One region of the Mammaliicoccus vitulinus genome, then DNA from elsewhere that is predicted to be linked to it. Evidence: predicted binding sites of a transcription regulator. Region 1 holds the regulator's gene; each other region holds the start of a gene.
What was found. Region 1 encodes CtsR, which represses protease genes until heat stress. Its sites were predicted from a motif close to ATGGTCAATAAAGGTCAAACA; they were not measured.
Positions count from the first base shown of each region.

Region 2: clpP (ATP-dependent Clp endopeptidase proteolytic subunit ClpP) is a predicted target of CtsR. The motif match lies at 1,341-1,361, and genes of this name have one in related genera.
Region 3: clpB (ATP-dependent chaperone ClpB) is a predicted target of CtsR. The motif match lies at 4,763-4,783, and genes of this name have one in related genera.

Region 1 is NZ_CP118974.1:2,488,575-2,495,987, forward strand. It holds gene PYW35_RS12475 (ATP-dependent Clp protease ATP-binding subunit) at 1-2,356, opposite strand, end outside; gene PYW35_RS12480 (protein arginine kinase) at 2,375-3,379, opposite strand; gene PYW35_RS12485 (UvrB/UvrC motif-containing protein) at 3,380-3,916, opposite strand; gene PYW35_RS12490 (CtsR family transcriptional regulator) at 3,931-4,392, opposite strand; gene PYW35_RS12495 (NupC/NupG family nucleoside CNT transporter) at 4,567-5,787, shown strand; gene pdxT (pyridoxal 5'-phosphate synthase glutaminase subunit PdxT) at 5,838-6,416, opposite strand; gene pdxS (pyridoxal 5'-phosphate synthase lyase subunit PdxS) at 6,418-7,305, opposite strand.
Region 2 is NZ_CP118974.1:2,080,322-2,087,734, forward strand. It holds gene PYW35_RS10440 (sugar-binding transcriptional regulator) at 1-568, opposite strand, end outside; gene PYW35_RS10445 (glutaredoxin family protein) at 719-979, opposite strand; gene clpP (ATP-dependent Clp endopeptidase proteolytic subunit ClpP) at 1,408-2,004, shown strand; gene whiA (DNA-binding protein WhiA) at 2,279-3,220, opposite strand; gene PYW35_RS10460 (hypothetical protein) at 3,354-3,503, opposite strand; gene PYW35_RS10465 (gluconeogenesis factor YvcK family protein) at 3,605-4,591, opposite strand; gene rapZ (RNase adapter RapZ) at 4,588-5,493, opposite strand; gene trxB (thioredoxin-disulfide reductase) at 5,660-6,607, opposite strand; gene PYW35_RS10480 (tetratricopeptide repeat protein) at 6,671-7,413, opposite strand, start outside.
Region 3 is NZ_CP118974.1:1,953,190-1,960,602, forward strand. It holds gene fabF (beta-ketoacyl-ACP synthase II) at 1-708, opposite strand, end outside; gene PYW35_RS09780 (beta-ketoacyl-ACP synthase III) at 723-1,664, opposite strand; gene PYW35_RS09785 (YjzD family protein) at 1,852-2,055, shown strand; gene clpB (ATP-dependent chaperone ClpB) at 2,094-4,691, opposite strand; gene PYW35_RS09795 (Crp/Fnr family transcriptional regulator) at 4,864-5,556, shown strand; gene PYW35_RS09800 (metal-sulfur cluster assembly factor) at 5,683-5,991, opposite strand; gene PYW35_RS09805 (Cof-type HAD-IIB family hydrolase) at 6,111-6,923, shown strand; gene PYW35_RS09810 (DegV family protein) at 6,936-7,413, shown strand, end outside.

The DNA of each region.
Region 1 (7,413 bases):
CTTGGCCAGATAAAATTAATTCACTTAAGTTATCTTCTACATGTTTTTGAATAGCACGCGTTAATGGTCTCGCACCATATTCAGGATCAAATCCTTCATCAGCAATTTTTTCTTGTGCTGGATCAGAAAGTGTGATGTGAATACCTTGTTCTGATAGACGTTTAGTTAAGTTGCCAGCCATCTTAGCAACAATTTCTTTAAGATGTGACTTTTCTAGTTTGTGGAATACGATAATATCATCCACACGGTTCAAGAATTCTGGTCTGAATTGTTGTTTCAACTCATCCATCATTGTTTTTCTGATTGTTTCATAATCAGGTCCACTATCTTTCGCACCAAAGCCTACAAATCTAGCGTTTTGTAGCTCTTGAGCACCTACGTTAGATGTCATAATAATAACCGTATTTCTAAAGTCTACTTTACGACCTTTAGAATCTGTTAAATGACCATCATCCAACACTTGTAATAAGATATTAAATACATCTGGATGTGCTTTTTCAATTTCATCAAATAAAATAACTGAATATGGTTTACGTCTTACATTTTCAGTTAATTGACCACCATCATCATGACCTACATAACCTGGAGGAGAACCTACTAATCGACTGACAGAGTGTTTCTCCATGAACTCACTCATATCAACTCTGATCATTGCATCTTCTTCACCAAACATTGCATCAGCTAGTGTACGAGCAAGTTCCGTTTTACCAACACCAGTTGGACCTAAGAATATGAAGCTACCAATTGGTCTCTTAGGATCTTTCAATCCTGCTCTTGCACGTCTAACTGCTTTAGAAATAGATTGAACAGCATCATTTTGACCGATTACACGACCATGAAGTATAGACTCTAAGTTTAATAGTCGTTCTGATTCTGTTTCATTTAATTTTGTAATTGGAACACCTGTCCAATTTGCTACTACTACAGCAATATCTTCAGCCGTTACACAAGTATTCTTCTCACCTTGTGCTTTTTTCCATTCGTTTTTCGTATCTTCTAATTGTTTTTCAAGTTTTGTTTGTTTATCTCTTAAGTTAGCAGCATTTTCAAATTCTTGAGAGTGCACTGCTGCATCTTTTTCTTTCTTAACTGTTTCTAGTTCTAATTCAAGCTCTTTAAGACTTGGTGGTGTCGTATAATTTCTAAGTCTCACTTTAGAACTTGCTTCATCAATTAAGTCGATTGCTTTGTCTGGTAAGAATCTATCAGAAATATAACGATCACTCATATTAACAGCCGCTTCAATTGCTTCGTCTGAAATGTTGATACGGTGATGCGCTTCATAACGATCTCTTAATCCTTTTAAGATTGAAATAGAATCTTTAGTATTTGGTTCATCAACTTTAACTGGTTGGAAACGTCTTTCTAACGCTGCGTCTTTTTCAATATATTTACGATACTCATCTAATGTTGTAGCACCGATACATTGTAATTCACCACGCGCTAGTGCAGGTTTCAAGATATTAGATGCATCAATCGCACCTTCTGCACCACCAGCACCAATAAGTGTGTGTAACTCATCAATGAATAACACGATGTTACCAGCTTGATGAATTTCTTCCATTACTTTTTTCAATCTTTCTTCAAATTCACCGCGATATTTAGTACCAGCAACAACTGTTCCCATATCTAACGACATAACACGTTTACCTTTTAATGTTTCAGGCACTTCGTTTTGTACAATTGCTTGTGCTAGTCCTTCGACAATCGCCGTCTTACCGACACCAGGTTCCCCAATTAGAACTGGGTTGTTTTTAGTTCTTCTACTTAATACTTCTATCACTCTTGTGATTTCGTCTGAACGTCCAATAACTGGATCTAAAGTTCCATCTTCAGCAATCACTGTTAAGTCTCTAGCTAATCCATCTAAAGTAGGTGTTGCTTGATTTTTAGTAGTTTGTGCATTTTTCGAACCTTGTTCTGGACTACCTAATGATTTCACAACTTGTGCTCTTGCTTTTGTAATATTTAAATCTAAGTTAGCAAACACACGAGCAGCGACACCTTCGTTTTCACGAATGAGTCCTAATAAAAGATGTTCTGTTCCTACGAATGTATGGTTGAGCTTTCTTGCTTCATCCATAGAAAGTTCGATTACTTTTTTAGCTCTAGGTGTGTAATGAATTGCGCCTACTTGCTCTTGGCCTTGACCAATTAAATTCTCAACTTCTTTAGTTACTTTTTCTTCAGTAATACCAAACGCATCAAGAACTTTAGCTGCAATTCCTTCTGGTTCTTTCATTAAACCTAATAATAAATGTTCTGTTCCTATATTTGAATGATTCAATCTCATTGCTTCTTCTTGTGCATGCGCTAATACGCGTTGTGCACGCTCTGTTAATCTACCAAATAGCATAAACTAACCTCCTAATTTTTATATGTGTTCTCTTAAAAAGGTTGCTCGCTTTTCATCTACAGATTGTTCCGAGTCTTCACCTTCAAAGAATGGTGTTTGTATTGTAACCATTAAATTATCAAAATTAAAGTCATTACTCTCGAGATGACCTAAATCTATACCGAGTTTCATTTCACTTAACCTAAGTGATGCTTCTTCAACAGATATTAACTGCGCTGACTTTAAGATACCTTTAGCACGATGGACTCTATCTTTCGTTTCCATATGGTTAAAGCGATCAAGTCTTTGTCGAATTTGTTCTTCTTCACTAATAATCTGTTCAACAATTTGTGTTAAGTCTTCAATAATTTCTTGTTCAGTCTTACCAAGTGTTAATTGATTCGATATTTGATATACATGGCCTAGTGCACCTGTTCCTTCTCCATATATACCCCGAATTGTATAACCAAATCGATTAATTGCTTGGCCAATTCTTTTCATACGTTTCATAATGCTCAGTCCTGGTAAATGCAACATGACACTCGCTCTTAAACCAGTTCCAATGTTAGTAGGACATGTCGTTAAAAATCCATGTTGTTCATCGTATGAAATTGTTAAATGTTTGTCTAACTCATCATCTAATTTAGATGCTGTTTCATAAAGTTCATTTAACACGAGATTGTTGCCCATTACTTGTATTCTTACATGGTCTTCTTCGTTAATCATAACACTTGTAGATTCATCTTCATTTAATAGTACTGCGCCGGACTGCTGTTTCGTAAGTGCAGGACTGATTAAATGTTTAAATACTAATTTATTTTGCTCAAGCTCACTTAATTCAGATAACTTTGTAAGTTTTAAATTTGATAATGCCTTACTAACTTTATCAATTACTTTATTTCCTGTTTCGTCATCTTCGTATTTGAGCGGATGAACTTCATCTTGAAGGTTTCGAGCAAGTCTTATTCTGGAGCTCATGACAATTGGCGTATCATCTGTTTTTTTCATCCAATCGCTAATATGTTCATTGATATGTTCTTCCATTTACTTGACCTCACCTTCTGCTTTCAAAGCTTTGATTTCATCTCTAACAACTGCCGCATCTTCAAAAGCTTGTTCTTCAATCAAACCTTGTAAGATTTTTTCTTTTTCAGCTATTTGTTGTTTAAGCTGGATTTTGCTTCTAGATGAAACAGGTATCTTACCTGTATGTTCGCCACTACCCGCTTGCACTCTTCTAATAATTTGAGGTACATCATCTTTAAACGTTTCATAACAGTCATGACAACCAAACTTACCTACTTTAGCTATATCAGGTAAAGTCATGCCACAAGTAGGACAGTGCTTTTCTTCTTGTGGTTGAACTTGCTTAAAGTTAATGCCGTGTTTACCTACGAGATATTGTAAAAATTGATTCACAACAAATTCTTGATCTAAATTTTGATCGCTCATTTGATCATCTTGGAAATAAAAATGTTCTGAAGCACAGTTTTTACAAATCCATTGTTCAGTTTTATGTTTCTTACCAGTTGATGTTAATTGAATCGTTGCTTCTTCTTTACCACAAATTTCACAAAGCATACTGTCACTCCTTTTTAACTATAATGTATGACGGCAAGTATACGTTTCAATATATTTGCTCGAATAATATCTCTATATGGTATTTCTATTTGTAATGTATCTCTATGAAGTGTTTGTAAAATCATTTTTTTCTCTCTATCCGTAATTAGCTTATTCTCAAATAAGCCGTCAACGATTCTAAATGCATTTGCTTGCGATATTTGATCACCTGTCAACTCTATTAAATGTCTAATAAATGCTGATTGACTATTCGTTTCGACTTTAGAAATACGAATGTAACCTCCACCACCTCTTTTACTTTCAATAGCGTAACCGTGCTCATTAGTAAATCTTGTTTTAATAACATAGTTTAACTGGGAAGGTACACAATCAAACTTTTCAGCAATATGCGCACGTTTAATTTCAACGACATCACCTTGAGCCTCTTCCAACAATTGCTTTAAGTATTGCTCAATGATATCCGACATGTTGTGCATTAATCATCACCTCTTTTGACCTTCTTTGACTATATTATATGTTCTGCACTTTATTATTTCAATTAATTTGTTTCTTGAAAAATTTTTAAAATTTCATACCGCTTTCAAAAGAAATAAGTTATGATATAAGATAGGTTATTAAAGAGAGAATACCAAGGGAAAGGTGTGTTAGTAATGCATTATATTATCGGGATTATCGGTATCTTATTATTCCTATTTTTAGCATGGCTAGTAAGCTCTGATAAAATGCGCGTCAGATGGCAGTATATAGGATTAATGATCGTAATTCAGTTTATATTTGCTTTCTTATTATTAAAAACAACAGGTGGATTAACTATCATAGGTGGAATTTCAAATGGCTTTAGCTATATCATAGCAAAAGCGATGGAGGGGATAAACTTTGTGTTTGATGGTGTAGCAAACGTCGATCCAAAGAGTAACAAACCTGTTTCAGTTTATTTCCTTAACGTATTGATGCCAATCGTATTTGTATCAGCACTTATCGGTATCTTACAATATATTAAAGTATTACCTCTTATCATTAAATATTTAGGATTAGTTATTTCTAAAATAAATGGTATGGGAAAATTAGAATCATATAACGCAGTTGCATCTGCAATTTTAGGTCAATCTGAAGTATTTATTTCTATAAAAAAACAACTTCCTTTAATTCCTAAGCATCGTATGTATACATTAACTGCTTCAGCTATGTCAACAGTTTCTGCATCTATTATCGGTGCATACTTTACAATGGTTGAACCAAGATATGTTGTAACAGCAATTGTATTAAACTTATTTGGTGGATTTATTATGGCATCCATTATAAATCCATATACAGTAGACCCTAAAGAAGACGACATTATGATTCAAGAGTCTGGAGAAAAACAGTCGTTCTTCGAAATGTTAGGAGAATATATTTTAGATGGTTTCAAAGTAGCGGTTATCGTTGCAGCAATGTTAATCGGTTATGTAGCATTGATTGGCCTCTTAAATGGTGTCACATCTAATATCTTCTCAGCTGTTTCTGGAGGTTCTATTTCTTGGGACTTCCAAACTTTAATTGGATTTATCTTTGCCCCATTTGCTTTCTTAGCAGGTATTCCATGGGCAGATGCAGTACAATCTGGTAGTATTATGGCAACTAAAGTTCTTTCGAATGAATTCGTTGCAATGGGTATTTTACCTGAAGCAGACATTTCTGAAAGAGCAAATGGTATCATTTCTGTATTCTTAGTTTCATTTGCAAACTTTGGATCAATTGGTATCATTGCCGGTGCTGTAAAATCATTAAATGATAAACAAGGAGATAACGTTGCACGATTTGGTTTAAAACTATTATACGGTGCAACACTTGTATCATTCTTATCAGCAACTATCGCTGGATTCTTCTTATAATAAAACAAAAACAGTCAACTGACTTTTTAAGCCAGTTGACTGTTTTATTTTTATTGTGGTTGTTTCACTTGATATTGTTCAACAATTTCTTCAATAAAATATTTCATGATTTTATAATCATCTGTTAGTTCTGGATGGAAAGATATACCTAAGTATTGATTTTGTCTTACAGCTACTATTCTATCTTCAACTGTAGATAACACTTCTACACCTTCATGAGCAGATTGTATGTGCGGGGCACGTATAAATACTGCATTAACCGCTTCATCTATTCCTTTCACATCTAAATCCTGTTCAAAACTATCGACTTGTCTACCAAACGAATTTCTTTCAACAACTACATTTAATTTATTTAAATGACTTTCCTGTCCAACAACTGCTTTAGCTAACAGTATAAGACCAGCACAAGTGCCATACATAGGTAATTCACTATTTCTCAGCAACTCAGTAAAACCATATAAATCCATTAATCTTCGCATAGTTGTCGATTCTCCACCAGGTAATACGAGACCATCAATTTCATTTAATTGATTGACTGTCTTAATTACAATACCTTCATGACCAGTTTGCTCTATATGCTTAATATGCTCTCTTACCGCACCTTGTAGACCTAGAACACCAATTTTCATATTACCATCCACGCTCTTGCATACGTTCTTCTAATGATAATTGATTAATATCTAAACCTTTCATAGCTGGTCCTAATTCTTTAGAAAGTTCAGTGATCAATTTATAATCTTGGTAATGTGTAGTAGCTTGAACGATAGCTTTTGCGAATTTTTCAGGTGCTTCTGATTTGAATATACCAGAACCTACAAATACGCCGTCAGCGCCTAACTCCATCATTAACGCAGCGTCAGCTGGTGTTGCCACACCACCTGCAGCAAAGTTCACAACTGGTAAACGACCTAAATCTTTAATTTCTTTTAGGATTTCATAAGGGGCACCAATATTTTTAGCTTCAGTCATAATTTCATCGTCGCTCATAACTGCTAATTTGCGTACTTCTGAATTAACTTGTCTCATATGACGAACAGCTTCAACAATATTACCAGTACCTGGCTCACCTTTCGTACGTAACATGGCCGCACCTTCACCAATTCTACGTGCAGCTTCACCTAAATTACGGCAACCACATACAAATGGTACTGTAAAATCATCTTTCTTTAAATGATATTCTTCGTCAGCTGGTGTTAATACTTCTGACTCATCTATGTAATCCACACCCATTGATTCTAAAATGCGCGCTTCAGTTATATGACCAATTCTTCCTTTTGCCATAACTGGAATTGAAACAGCATTCATTACTTCTTCCACTATACGAGGATCTGCCATTCTTGCTACGCCACCTGCCGCTCTAATATCAGATGGAACACGTTCTAATGCCATTACAGCTACAGCACCAGCCTCTTCAGCTAACTTAGCTTGTTCAGCATTAACCACATCCATGATTACGCCACCTTTTTGCATTTCTGCCATACCTCTTTTAACTTTATCTGAACCAGTAATTTTTGACATCTTAAAACTTCCTCCTTTTAAACCGCTTATTAGTAGGTTATACTAAATTCTGAACTGCTAAAAGAGTCAGATTTATCAAAAAATAAGTGGTCAGATTTGAGGTTAACG
Region 2 (7,413 bases), 410 kb from region 1:
TACTTGCACAAATTGTATTTGCTTGGAATACTACGTTTTCTCCCAAACCACCACGCGCTGGCGTGAACAAAATGTCTTTATCTAATGGGTGCAACGACTCACTAACCCTGGCCATTGTAGAACCACCAGTTACTGAAACAGAAGCATTATCATATAATGACTGTTCGAGTAATTCAGCTGTCACTGTACCCATTTCTGCTTTAACCGTCTCATCTGAATCTGAATTACCTCTTACTATATGTGCTTTCACACCATATCGATTAAATATTTCTTCCTCAATATGATTAAAGCTTGAATATAGCGTTAAGTAATGTGATAACGAAGCGAGAATGCGCTCCCCTGTTTCGGTCAATTTCATACCTGTTGACTGAACGCTGACTAAATCTTGTTGTTTTAAAATTTCTATTTCAGTTCTCAATACCCGCTCAGTAACATTCATAACATCACTTAACGTTCTTCGACCAATAGGTTGCTTCTTCTCAATCGTCGATAAAATATTAAAACGTCGATACATCTTGTCAATCAAGTCAGGAACTAGTCTATGTTGTATCTTCAATAAATCTTCCATAAACAAGTCGCCTCCTTATAGATTAACAGATGGGCAAAATCTAACCTAGGTTAGACGTTTTTCGTCCCATGCGGGTCAAAAAAATAATATCTGTTTACAGTTTTATAATACACCCCCCATATAGAGATTGCAAGTTAAAAGCGTCTCACATTAGTTCAAGTCATCATACGCTTCAATCAAAGTGACAAAATCAATATGCCCTTCTTGCAACACAACACCTTTATACTCAACAACTGGCACTCTTAGCATAAATTTTTCATGTAATGTATCGTCTTCTTCTATATTAATAGTATCAACCTTAATATCATGATTATATGATTCTTTAAAAAAATCTATTTGTATTTTCGCATCTTCACACAACCCACAATTTAATCCAACATAAAATTTGATAGTCATAAAATCATCCTTCATTATAATAAGCCTCCCCGAGACGAATTGAACGCCCATCTCAAGAACCGGAATCTTGCGTGTTATCCTTTACACTACGGAGAGTTAAATCTTAATTATTAATTTATATTCACTTAACATCTTACACATATAATAGAACTATCAACTATAAGGAGTGAGAAGATTTATGACGATTAATCAAGCAGAAAACATCATTAGAAAAAGATGTGAACACTTTAATATATAAGTCACTCAAATCCATTGCACTCAGCTCGTTGATTACGGAAACTATTATATCATTTATGCGAACATTGACAACTCATGTCGCAAATTTCCAGTGTATAAATCAGCTATTTAAGTTATAATATTCATCAGTAGGTCATATATTTTGACCATGTTTGACTTTGTAGTGTATGATATGGTCATTAAGATATTCAAAGGAGGATTAACTGATGAATTTAATACCAACAGTTATCGAAACAACAAATCGCGGAGAACGCGCTTATGATATTTACTCACGTTTACTGAAAGACCGCATTATTATGTTAGGTTCAGCTATTGATGACAACGTAGCGAACTCAATCGTATCGCAATTATTATTCTTACAAGCACAAGACTCTGAGAAAGATATATACTTATATATCAACTCACCAGGCGGAAGCGTAACAGCTGGTTTCGCTATTTATGATACAATTCAACACATCAAACCAGACGTACAAACAATTTGTATCGGTATGGCTGCATCAATGGGTTCATTCCTATTATCAGCTGGTGCAAAAGGTAAACGTTTCGCACTACCTAACAGTGAAGTAATGATTCACCAACCATTAGGTGGCGCACAAGGACAAGCTACAGAAATCGAAATTGCAGCTCGTCATATTTTACGCACACGTGAAAAATTAAATAAAATTTTATCTGAAAGAACTGGACAACCAATTGAAAAAATTGAAAAAGACACAGATCGTGATAACTTCTTAACAGCTGAAGAAGCTAAAGAATATGGTTTAATCGATGATGTTATGCATCCAGAAGATATCAAATCAAATTAATATAAAAAAAGCATCCGGGACTATAATAGTCTCGGATGCTTTTTTAAGTTCATAAACGAAGTTTAAATCCAATACTTTATCAACTTTTCTTAATAAATTTTCATCTATATTAAAAAATATTTTGGTAATATTCGGTATTTTTTTAGCGCTGACTCCTGCGGGAACAGCATGATTCGAAGACTACAGGCTGAGAACATGCCCGCGGAAAGCATGGCATAAAAAAATATATGTGTTCAACGTACTATACAATAATAATCAGACTTTCATTTATACCTTATTGTATTGTTTCGCCGCTTCTAATTTTCTCTGCCATTTCGTTTAGTTTACGTAGTCTATGGTTTATACCTGATTTAGAAATTTTCCCTGTACTCACCATTTCTCCTAATTCTTTGATAGATACATCTTGGTTATCTATTCTTAATTTCGCTACTTCTCGCAGTCGATCTGGTAAATTATCAATTCCAATTTCTTTGTCGATCAGTTGAATACTTTCTACTTGTTTCATTGCGGCACTTACTGTTTTATTTAAATTGGCAGTTTCACAATTGACGAGTCTATTTACAGAGTTTCTCATATCACGAATAATTCTAACATCTTCAAATTTCAGTAATGCTTGATAGCCTCCGATTAAACTTAGAAAGTCAGAGATTTTTTCTGCCTCTTTTAAATAACTTATATATCCTTTTTTGCGTTCTAATTGTTTAGCATTTAAATCGTATTGATTCATAAGCGCTGTCAGATCTGCTGAGTGCTCTTCATATAAAGAAAATATTTCTAGATGATAAGAAGATGTTTCTGGATTATTGACTGATCCTCCTGCTAGAAAAGCACCTCTTAAATAACTTCTTTTACAACAATCATTTTTCAAAATATCTTTGTCGATTACTTGTTTAAATACACCTTCTTGTAAAATACCTAGCTCATCTAATATTTCTTTAGCTTTTACTTTTATTCTACTGATATATATATTATTTTTCTTAAGTTTCATTTTCTTTCTCACCAATAACTCAACTTCTACTCCGAAGCATTTTTTTATGAGAGAAAAAATACGACGTGCTATCGCTGCATTTTCAGTTTGTACATTTATGACAAATTGTTGATTAGAAATACTTAAATTACCATTCATTCTAATCAAAGCTGAAAGTTCTGCCTTTGCGCAACAATCATCTACTTCAATTCTTGTTAGTTCATTTTTCATTTCTGAAGCAAAGCTCACAGCAGACCACCCTTTCTTAATTTATATGCACATAAAAATAATGATATGCCTAAAGACATATCATACGTTTTGTATCTATTTTATATTACATGGAATAGCCGGGCGTATCAAGTTTTTCAACTTAAACAATTTATTATTTTCTTTTTGTTTCTTTTATGATGCCAAATAACAACATTGCTAAACCAATTACTAAGAAACTTATGCCTATTTGCTGATTAGTCATTAAACCAATAAGTAGAAATATGCATCCTACTAATACCATTATGATTTGAACGTTCTTCATCAATCATCACCTCATCTTGAAAGCCCTTACACTAATATTACTTGATTTCCATAAAAAAATATAGTTACAACTCATCTAATCGTTGTAACTATATCGTTAATTTATTTATCTTTTTTATATTGAATTGTACTAATTTCTCGTAACGCAATTTCATATATAAGTTGTGCTAACACTTTGTTGTTATGTCTTATATATTGATGAGGTGTAATACTTACTAAATTATTATCATGGATGCATTGCACACCCATTTCTGTTAATTTGTCACCATCAAATTCAACTTGCTTTGCATCTTCTTGTTCGTATCTCAATAAAATTTCTTCATTAAAACGTTTATTTTGACAGATTACAAAATCAATAAATTCTTCGCCAACATGATCATGAATAGCTTTCACATGGTCACTAACTGAATAACCTGTTGTTTCGCCCTTTTGAGTCATAAGATTACATACATATAATCTTTCAGCTTCAGTATTTATAATAGCATCTTTAACTTTATTTAAAATCAAATTAGGCATTATACTCGTATATAACGAACCAGGTCCCATCACAATTAAATCTGCTTCTTCAATTGCATCAATGGCCTCTTTCATTGGTTCAATATCTTCAGGCGTTAAAAATACTTTTTCAATTTTCTTTGACGTTTTAGGAATATTAGACTCTCCAACTATAATCTCACCGTCTGACATCACAGCATTTAATACAACACTTTTAGTCGTAGATGGAATGACTTGGCCTTTAATATTTAAAATTTTACTTAATTCTTTAACTGCATGACCAAAATCATTCGTTATATTCGTCATAGCTGCTAATAGTAAATTTCCTATAGAGTGTCCGCCTATCTTTTCTTCTTCAAAACGGTATTGAAACAGTTGTTCAAGCATAGGTTCAGTATCACTTAAAGCTGCTAGCACGTTTCTAATATCTCCAGGAGCAGGTATATCCATCACATCACGAATTTTACCTGTACTGCCGCCATCGTCTGCAACTGTTACGATAGCTGTAATATCTATTTGATACTCTTTCAGTCCTCTCGCTAATACTGAAAGTCCTGTTCCGCCTCCAATTAAGACGACTTTTAATTTTTTCATTTTTTCTTTTTACTTTCAATATGTGCATCGCGATGTGACGTATACACAACATAGTCAAAGTTCTCTTTAATATCTTCTCCTAAACGTTTTGCAAGTGCAACTGATCTATGTTGACCACCTGTACATCCTATAGCAATTGTTAATTGGGATTTACCTTCTTTTTTGTAACCTGGCAACATAAACATTAATAATTCACTAAATTTTTTATAAAATGTATTTGTTTCTTTCCATTTCATAACATATTGGTAAACTTCATCATCTAGACCAGTCAACGGTCTTAATTCATCTACATAGTATGGGTTAGGTAAAAACCTTACATCAAATACGATATCTGCATCGATGGGCATTCCATGTTTGAAACCAAAACTTAACACTCGAACTTGGAATGTTGTAGAAGGATCTTTTTCAAACGTTGCAATCAATTCTTGTTTTAATGCTTTAGGTTTCTTTTCAGTAGTATCTATTACAAAGTTGCTGATACCTTTTATATCACCTAATAATTCTCTCTCTTGTTCAATAGCTGATAATAAGCTACCTTTCTCACTTAGAGGATGTGTTCTTCTTGTTTCTTTATATCGCGAAATCAATTTTTTATCATTTGCTTCTAAAAATAAAATATCTACAATAACTCTTTTTTCACTTTGTATATAATCTAGTTCTTCTCTTAAGTCACCAAAGAAATCTTTACCTCTTAAATCAATACCTATTGCAACTTTGGATAAAGACGGATTACCTTGATCCATTAAGTCTACAAACTTTTGCAATAAAATTGGTGGTAAATTATCAACGCAAAAATATCCTAAATCTTCTAACGCTTGTAATGCGACTGATTTTCCCGCACCAGACATACCAGTTACAACGAGCAATTCATTTTTTACATTACTTTTATCGATAGGTTGCATAACACTTCTCCTTTAACGATCATATATACCTTTATCTTACATGATAATACGATAAAAAACATTAATTAAATGGCTGTTCAACTGTGTAATCATCAGTAACAACGAGTATTTGTAATCAAAAAATGCACATAAAAAAACTGTCGACTTTATCGACAGTTTTGTTGAATTATATTAATTGTTCTTCGTCTTCTAGTGATTCGATATATGCTTGAGCATTTTGTGCTGCGATACTTCCATCACCAGTTGCTGTTACGATTTGACGTAACGTTTTTTCACGAACATCGCCTGCTGCATAAACACCAGGTACGTTTGTTTCCATTTCGTCATTTGTTTCAATATAACCATTTTCATTTAATATACCTAAAGATTCAAATGGTTTAGTTAATGGTTTCATACCAATGTAGATAAACACACCATCAGCTTGATGTTCAGTCTCTGAACCATCTTCTGTAGAAACTAATGTTACTGACCCTACTTTTCCATCTTTATCGTTAATTGTTTTTAAAGTTGTGTTCCAAATAAAATCAATTTTGTCGTTTTTAAATGCACGATCTTGAATGATTTTTTGAGCTCTTAATTCATCTCTTCTATGAACGATTGTAACTTTGTCAGCGAATTTAGTTAAGAAAATACCTTCTTCTACTGCTGAGTCGCCGCCACCAATTACATATAAGTTCTTACCTTTAAAGAATGCGCCATCACATACTGCACAATAACTTACGCCGCGTCCACCTAATTCTTGTTCACCTGGTACACCAATTTTCTTGTATTCTGCACCTGTCGCAATGATAATAGCGTGCGCTGTTAATGTTCTATCTCCCATATTAACAACTTTGTAAGAACCTTTATCTTCTATATTTTTAATGTCACCATATTCATATTTAGCACCAAATTTTTGGGCATGTGTAAACATTTTAGTTGATAAGTCTGGACCTGTAATTAAATCAAATCCTGGGAAGTTTTCTACATCCTCAGTATTTGCCATTTGTCCACCTGGCATACCACGTTCTATCATTACAGTTGATAAATTTGCTCTTGAAGCGTAAACAGCAGCAGTCATACCTGCCGGGCCTGCTCCAACTATAATTACATCATAATCTACTTGTGTAGTCATTTATAAACTGCCTCCTCTTATTAATTCAGTAGAATTGTACATCAATATATTTATTAAGTATAACTATATGCTCACTATAGCATTAATTGCTTTATTCAAGCGATACGTCGTAATATTGAATGAATTTTTAATTTCTTTTTTGGTTATTTTTATATTTAACATTTTTAAATAAATATATACTGAGGCTGCTACGTAATGATCAACTGTTTCAATTGATTCATTATCTGCAATTAACATCTCAGCATGTTCAATCCATGATACGAATAATTCTTTTCCATAATGTTGATATTCTGATTGTTCAATGAGTTTCATACCTTTATCAATAAAGCCTATCTTATTAAGATGAAGTTTTTGAAAAGTATACGTTATATATAACCTTTCGTAATCAGGTAAATTTTCTAGAACTTCCCATACTTCATGAGACATCACGAGTTCACGATGTTTCATATGACCTAATAAAAATATGCCATACAATCTATATCTGTAGTCTTCATCTTTTAATAACGGTAACACATGACTATCTAACATATCTTTAAGTTCATCAATTTTCCATGGTGGTAATTGACTATGATATTGTACACTATCCTCAAATCTCTGCCAATGTCTTTTCGCTTCTTCTTCATAACCTAAATGATAATAATTATAACTTAACGCATGATGAAGTTGTGGCATAGAAGCTTGTGCTTTTTTCAAAAGTGGCACTAGTAGTTGATTAGAAGGTTTATGTTTTCCTAAATAGCTTAAAACGACACCTAACTTAAAAGATTCTTCATCGTTAATCGGATGTAATTTACTTAATTGATCTA
Region 3 (7,413 bases), 540 kb from region 1:
AGCTCCTTCACCCATAATAAACCCATCTCTGCCTTCTTGGAATGGACGACATGCTGAATTTCTATCAGGGTTTGTAGATAATGCTTTATTAGCACTAAATCCTGCCATTGCCATTTCTGTTATAGGTGCCTCTGTACCACCTGCTAACATTAAATCAGCATCTCCACGTTGAATAATTTTAAAAGCTTCTCCAATAGAGTTTGTACCTGTTGCACAAGCCGTAACTGTACAACCGTTAGGCCCTCTTGCACCTAAATCAATAGATACTTGTCCTGTAGCCATATCAGGAATCATCATTGGTACGAAGAATGGACTTACTCTTTTAGGTCCACGTTTCAATAACATGTTGTGTGAAACTTCGAATGTTTCCATTCCGCCGATACCTGACCCAATCCAAACACCTATTCGATCACTGTTCTCGTCAGTAATTTCGAATTTAGAGTCCTTTAAAGCTTCACGAGCAGCAACAATTGCGTATTGAGTAAATCTGTCCATTTTACGAGAATCTTTTTTCGCAATATGATTTTCAATGTTAAAATCTTTCAATTCACCTGCTAATTTAGCTGGAAATTCAGAAACATCAATTCTTGTTATTTCATCTATGCCGTTTACACCATTAATTGCATTATTCCAAGTTGTAGGCACATCATTTCCTAACGGGTTTAACGTCCCTAAACCAGTCATTACAACACGCTTTTTCTCTGTCATTATTCAATATCCTCCTATTTACCCCAGCGTAACGTTATGGCACCCCATGTCAGGCCACCACCAAATCCAACTAGGACTATTGTATCGTTGTCTTTTATTTTACCTTGTTCTAATTCATATGCAATACTTAAGGGTATTGATGCAGCAGATGTATTCCCGAATCTATCTACTGTTACACTCATTTTTTCTTTTTCAATACCTAATCTTTCTCTAGCAGATTCCATAATTCTAATATTGGCTTGGTGTGGTACGAACATATCAATGTCATTTGCCGTAAGACCAGCTTTTTCTACTACTTTAGTAGAAGCTTCTCCCATAATTCTTACTGCGAATTTAAACACTTCTCTACCATTCATTTGAATGGTATGTTCATCCATATCTTGATATAAATATGGCGCTCCGTTACCATCTGAACCAAGTTCAACACCTAAAATACCTCTACCTTCAGATACTTCACCAATGATAGCAGCACCCGCTCCATCACCGAATAAAATTGCTGTACTACGATCATGCATATCTGTAATTTTAGTGAGTTTATCAGCACCAACTACTAGTACGTTTTTATAAAGACCTGAATTAACAAATTGTTGTGCAGTCACAATACCATAAATAAACCCAGTACAAGCCGCAAGTTGGTCCATTGAAGGCACTTTATTTAAGCCTAATCTCTTCTGTAAAGTTGTTGCAACCGTTGGAAATGGTTTATCACCTGTTGAAGTTGCTACGATAACCATTTCTATTTCATCTTTATCTATACCTGCATCTTCTATCGCTCTAACTGCCGCTTCATAAGCTAAATCACTTGTGTCTTCATCGTCCGCAGCAAAGCGTCTTTCTTTAATACCTGTCATTTTAGTAATCCATTCATCGGATGTTTCTAAATATTTTTCAAAATGTTCATTTTTTACCACACGTTTCGGCGCATAAGCACCAAAACCTTTTATACCAATATCCATTATATTGACACCTTCTTATAATCTGTTGTTATTATCAGGTACTAATTTAACACACTTATGCCTTAATACACAAGCACAGTCTTATTAATAGAAAATATTTAAATCGTTTTCATAATTATAGGTATACAATTTATAAAAAGTTAATTATAATGAAAGATATGATATTAAAAGTTACGGAGGATGAGATATGCATTACATCTTAACATTCATATGGGCATTCTTATTGTCACAAATGATTAACTTTGTTTTACATAGTTTAGGTGGCTCTACAGAAGCGCTAAACTTTGTTAGTCCAACAGTTTATGCTGTTATCTTTACAGTTGTTATTATTCTACTAGATATTTTAGTTGGTAAATCGTCATCGGACAAACAAAAAGCACAACATTCATAAAAATAATCCCGTCAATTTCATTTGACGGGATTTTTTCTTTATTCATTTACTTCAAATTTCACTTCACCATCTACTAGATGTACATCTACATTTGTACCTTCTTTCAATTCTTGACCGATCATCAATCTTGCTAATGGTGTTTCGATTTGTCTTTGTACAAATCGTTTTAATGGTCTTGCGCCAAATTGTGGTTCGTATGCTTCTTGCGCAATCCATTCTTTAACATCTTGGTCCACATTAATTTTGATGTGTTGATCTACCAATCTAATATTTAAGTTCGTAATAATATGGTCAACGATAAAACTCATATCTTTAACTGATAATGGTTTAAATAATACAATGTCATCCATTCTATTTAAAATCTCTGGTTTGAAGTAAGCATGTAAACTTTCGTTCACTTGTTTTTTAGCTGAATCTTCAATTTCACCATCGTCTGTTACACCTTCTAATAAATATTGCGAACCGATATTACTCGTCATAATGATAATCGTATTTTTGAAATCGACACTGCGCCCTTTCGCATCTGTTAATCTACCTTCATCTAACAATTGTAACAATACGTTGAATACATCATTATGTGCTTTTTCAATTTCATCAAGTAGTATGACAGAGTATGGTTGTCTTCTAACTGCTTCAGTTAGTTGGCCACCTTCTTCATAACCTACATAACCTGGAGGCGCACCAATGAGTCGTGCGACTGAATGTTTTTCCATATATTCACTCATATCTATTCTAATCATATGTTTTTCAGAATCGAATAAAGTTGCTGCTAATGTCTTAGCTAATTCCGTTTTACCGACACCTGTTGGACCTAAGAATAAGAAGCTACCAATTGGTCTATTCGGATCTTTAATACCTGCTCTTGCTCTAACTACTGCATCAGATACTAAATCAACTGCTTCATCTTGTCCTACTACTCTCTCGTGTAAAATATCTGATAGTTTAAGCAATTTATCTCTTTCAGTCTCAACTAGTCTTGAAACTGGAATACCTGTCCATTGACTTACGATATAACCAATTTCTTCATCTGTTACAATTTCTCTAATCAAACGATCATGATCAGAACCTGTTTCTTCAGCAAATTCATTTTCTAGCGCTTTTAATTCCGCTTCTATTTGAGGTATTTTACCGTGTTTAAGTTCTGCTGCTTTCGCTAAATCATATTGATTTTCCGCATTTTCTAAAGCTTGTTTACTTTCATCTAACTCTGCTCTTTTATCTTGAAGTGATTTGATTTGTTCTTTTTCTTGTTCAACTTTACTTTGTAATTGTTGTTGTTTTTCTTTTTCGTCTGCTAATTCTTTTTGTAATTCTTCTAAACGTATTTGGCTACTTTGATCAGATTCAGATTTCAGTGCGTTTTCTTCAATTTCAAGTTGCATAACACGTCTATTTACTGCATCTAATTCTGTAGGGTTAGAACCCATTTCTGTACGAATCGTCGCACATGCTTGGTCAACTAAGTCTATTGCTTTATCTGGTAAGAATCGATCCGTAATATATCTATCTGATAATTCTGTCGCTGCTACTAACGCTCTATCTTGTATACGCACACCGTGGTGAACTTCATATCTTTCTTTTAAACCTCTTAAAATTGAAATAGTATCTTCTAAGTCTGGTTCTTTCACGTTCACTTTTTGGAAACGTCTTTCTAATGCAGAATCTTTTTCAATGTATTGACGGTATTCATTTAAAGTTGTTGCACCGATACAGTGCAATTCACCTCTTGCTAGCATTGGTTTGAGCATATTACCTGCATCCATAGCACCTTCTGTTTTTCCTGCGCCAACAAGCATATGAATTTCATCAATAAAAAGTAAAATTTTACCTTCTGAATCTTTTACTTCTTTTAAGACAGCTTTCAATCTTTCTTCAAATTCACCTCTGAATTTAGCGCCAGCCACTAAAGCTGATAAATCTAATTCAAATATCGTCTTATCTAAAAGTGATTCAGGAACGTCTCTTCTAACGATACGTTGCGCTAATCCTTCTACAATTGCTGTTTTACCTACACCAGGTTCCCCAATTAATACCGGGTTGTTTTTAGTTTTTCTACTTAATATGCGAATCGTATTTCGAATTTCTTCGTCTCTACCAATAACTGGATCCATTTTACCTTTTCGTACTTCTTCAACTAAATCTCTACCATATTTAGATAGTGCTTCATATTGCACTTCAGGATTTTGTGATGTCACACGATTACCCCCTCTTATTTTATTAATAATTTCATTTATGACTTCTTTCTTATTTCCAATGATGTCTTTAGTCGTTTGGTCAACTTCCATTGCTGCTTTTAAAATATGTTCCATCGACATGAAGTCATCTTGCATTTCTTCTTTAATTTGATTAGCTTTGTTAAACAATTCATTGAGTTTCGGCGACACGTATTGTCCATATTGGACGTTATCACCTTTTACTACAGAATATTGATTTAACTTTTGTTCATATTTCTCTTTTAATGATTCTGTATCAATTTTAGCTCTGTCTAATGTTCTTTTAAAAACACTTTCATCTTCATTTAACGCTGATAATAATACAGCTTCTATTTCAATATTTTGTAGTTGATATGATTGTGATAATTGTTGTGCTTTCTCGATAACACTTTGAACTGAATATGTCATTTGATTAATATCCAAATGTATCACCTCTTTTAATTTTTCATCGGCCTAATAGTTTGACTATCTTTGACCTTAATTTAATTATATACTGTTTGACCTTCTTTGACAAATATAAAACATCAAATTTCCAAAGCTTTTTAATCCCATATTATGGTAAAATACAATTGAAAATAAACGGGGAAGTGATCTTTTGCAAACTACATATACAGAAGCTACTTCAGTTATTGAATACATTATAAACAACGGCCAACGACTACATTTTGACACTCACCATTATATATACCATTCTGGAGACTTATGTAATCATATTTATGTCATTTCTGAAGGAAAAGTTATTACACATCGTGTGATGGAAGACGGAAAAGAATTTAATACGAAATTATTAGGAAGACATAGTATCTTCGGTTCGACTACTTTGTTTTGTGGCAGAAAAACACATAGCCTCTCAGCACGGGTGAAAGAAGCAGCAATCGTATACAGCATGCCAAAAAACCAATTTGAAGAAGCAATATTAAATGATGAAGTGCTAAAATACGAATGGTTACTGTGGGTTCAAAACGAAAATGAAAAGAACGAATATCTAATCAGAGATGTATATACTTTAGGAAAAACAGGTGCTTTCTATTCCATACTCATTAAACTAGCAAACACATACGGCGTTCAAGTTGACGATCGTATTTTGATTAATGTAGATTTAACCAATCATGAATTAGCTAACTTCTGTAACGTAACAAGAGAAAGTGTTAATCGAATGTTGAGCTATTTAAAAAAGGAAAACATCGTCTCTGTACAGCATAAAAGAATTACGATACATGATTTAGATTACTTAAAAAAATCTATAAACTGTGAAAACTGTCCTTTATCAATTTGTAGAATAGAATAATTAAAATTGTGCTACTCGAACCATACCCTAGGCAAGCTTGCACAAACAAAATCGTCCCATTATAAAAAAAGCATATCACGCTACTTACTGAATAAAATCAGTAGCGTGATATGCTTATTTGTTTTATTAGCTTACACCTAATGCAATTTTAGCGTAACGTGACATTTTGTCTTTACCCCATGGTGGATTCCAAACAATGTTAACTTCTGTTTCTTTAACTTCAGGTAATTCAGCTAAAGCTGTTTTAACCTGATCTATAATTTGTGGCCCCATAGGACAACCCATAGAAGTTAGTGTCATTTCTACTGTACATAATCCAGCATCGTCTAAGTCAACGTTGTATATAAGACCTAAGTTAACTATGTCAATTCCAAGTTCTGGGTCAATTACGTTTTCAAGTGCACCAATAATACTATCTTTCATTTCTTCTTCCATATTTTCACCTCATTCTTAAAGTTACTATATATAATATATCAAATTTAAAGCATTGGTTAAAGAAAATGATATGATATTATAGTATGTATCAAAAAGAAAATGAGTAAGGAGTTATCGATATGGAAAAACATTTAATCTGTTTAGATTTAGATGGCACATTATTAAATGATGAAAAGCACATCTCACCTTTTACTAAAAGCGTATTACAATATTTAAAGAAGTCAGGTCATGAAATTATTATTTCAACAGGTCGACCATATCGAGCAAGCGTAGATTATTATAATGCTATGGATATGAACACACCTATTATTAATTTTAATGGTGCCTATATACACCACCCTACTGACAATAGATTTGAACCAAAGCACGAACAATTTGACGCACGAATAGCTTCTAAAATTTTCCAAGATATAAGCCAACTTAACGTTAAAAACGTTATAGCAGAAGTAAGAGATCAAGTTTATATTAATACTTATGATCAAACATTATTTGAAGGTTTTAGTATGGGTAACCCAGAAATTAAGTATGGTGAATTAAACCAGTTACTTCCAGAATCACCGACGAGCTTATTAATACAAGCAGAGGAAAATGAAATTCCTAATATTAAGAAGCACTTAAATAAGCATTATGCTGAATTTATAGAACATCGTCGTTGGGGCGCACCATTTCCTGTTATTGAGATTGTTAAAAAGGGTATTAACAAAGGCAAAGCTGTGAAATATGTAGCTGAATATTTAAATATAGACTTTGATAATATCATTGCATTTGGCGACGAAGATAATGATTTTGAAATGATACAATTTGCTAATTACGGAATTGCTATGGGTAATGCTATTCCAGAACTTAAAGAAATTTCAACAGAAGTTACAGACACTAATAACAATGATGGTATCGGAAAATACTTAAACAAACATTTTGGACTAAATATGTAAGGGGTTATTCAAATGAAAATGATAGTAGATAGTGGTTCAGATTTAACATTATCACAAATTGAAGAATATGGATTCTACTTTTTACCTTATGGGATCGTCATTGATAACCAAAATAAAGTAGACCTATATGAAATATCGAACGAAGAAGTATTAGCTGCCATCAAGCAAAATAAACACCCTAAGACAAACCAAGCAACTATGGAACAAATGACTAAAGTATTCACAGAAATCGCTGAAAACAATGAACAAGCTATTTATCTAGCTTTTAGCAGCGCTTTAAGCGGCACATACCAAACTGCATGCTTAGTTAAAGAGCAAGTTAAAGAAGAGTACCCTAATCTCGACTTAGCCATCTATGATACTTTAAGTGCTTCAATGGGGTGTGGGAAACTTATACTCGATGTTCAAGATAAAATCCAGCAAGATTATACATTTGAAGAATTAGATCAATATATTAAAGTCAAACTTGAGAAAATTAGACATTTATTTA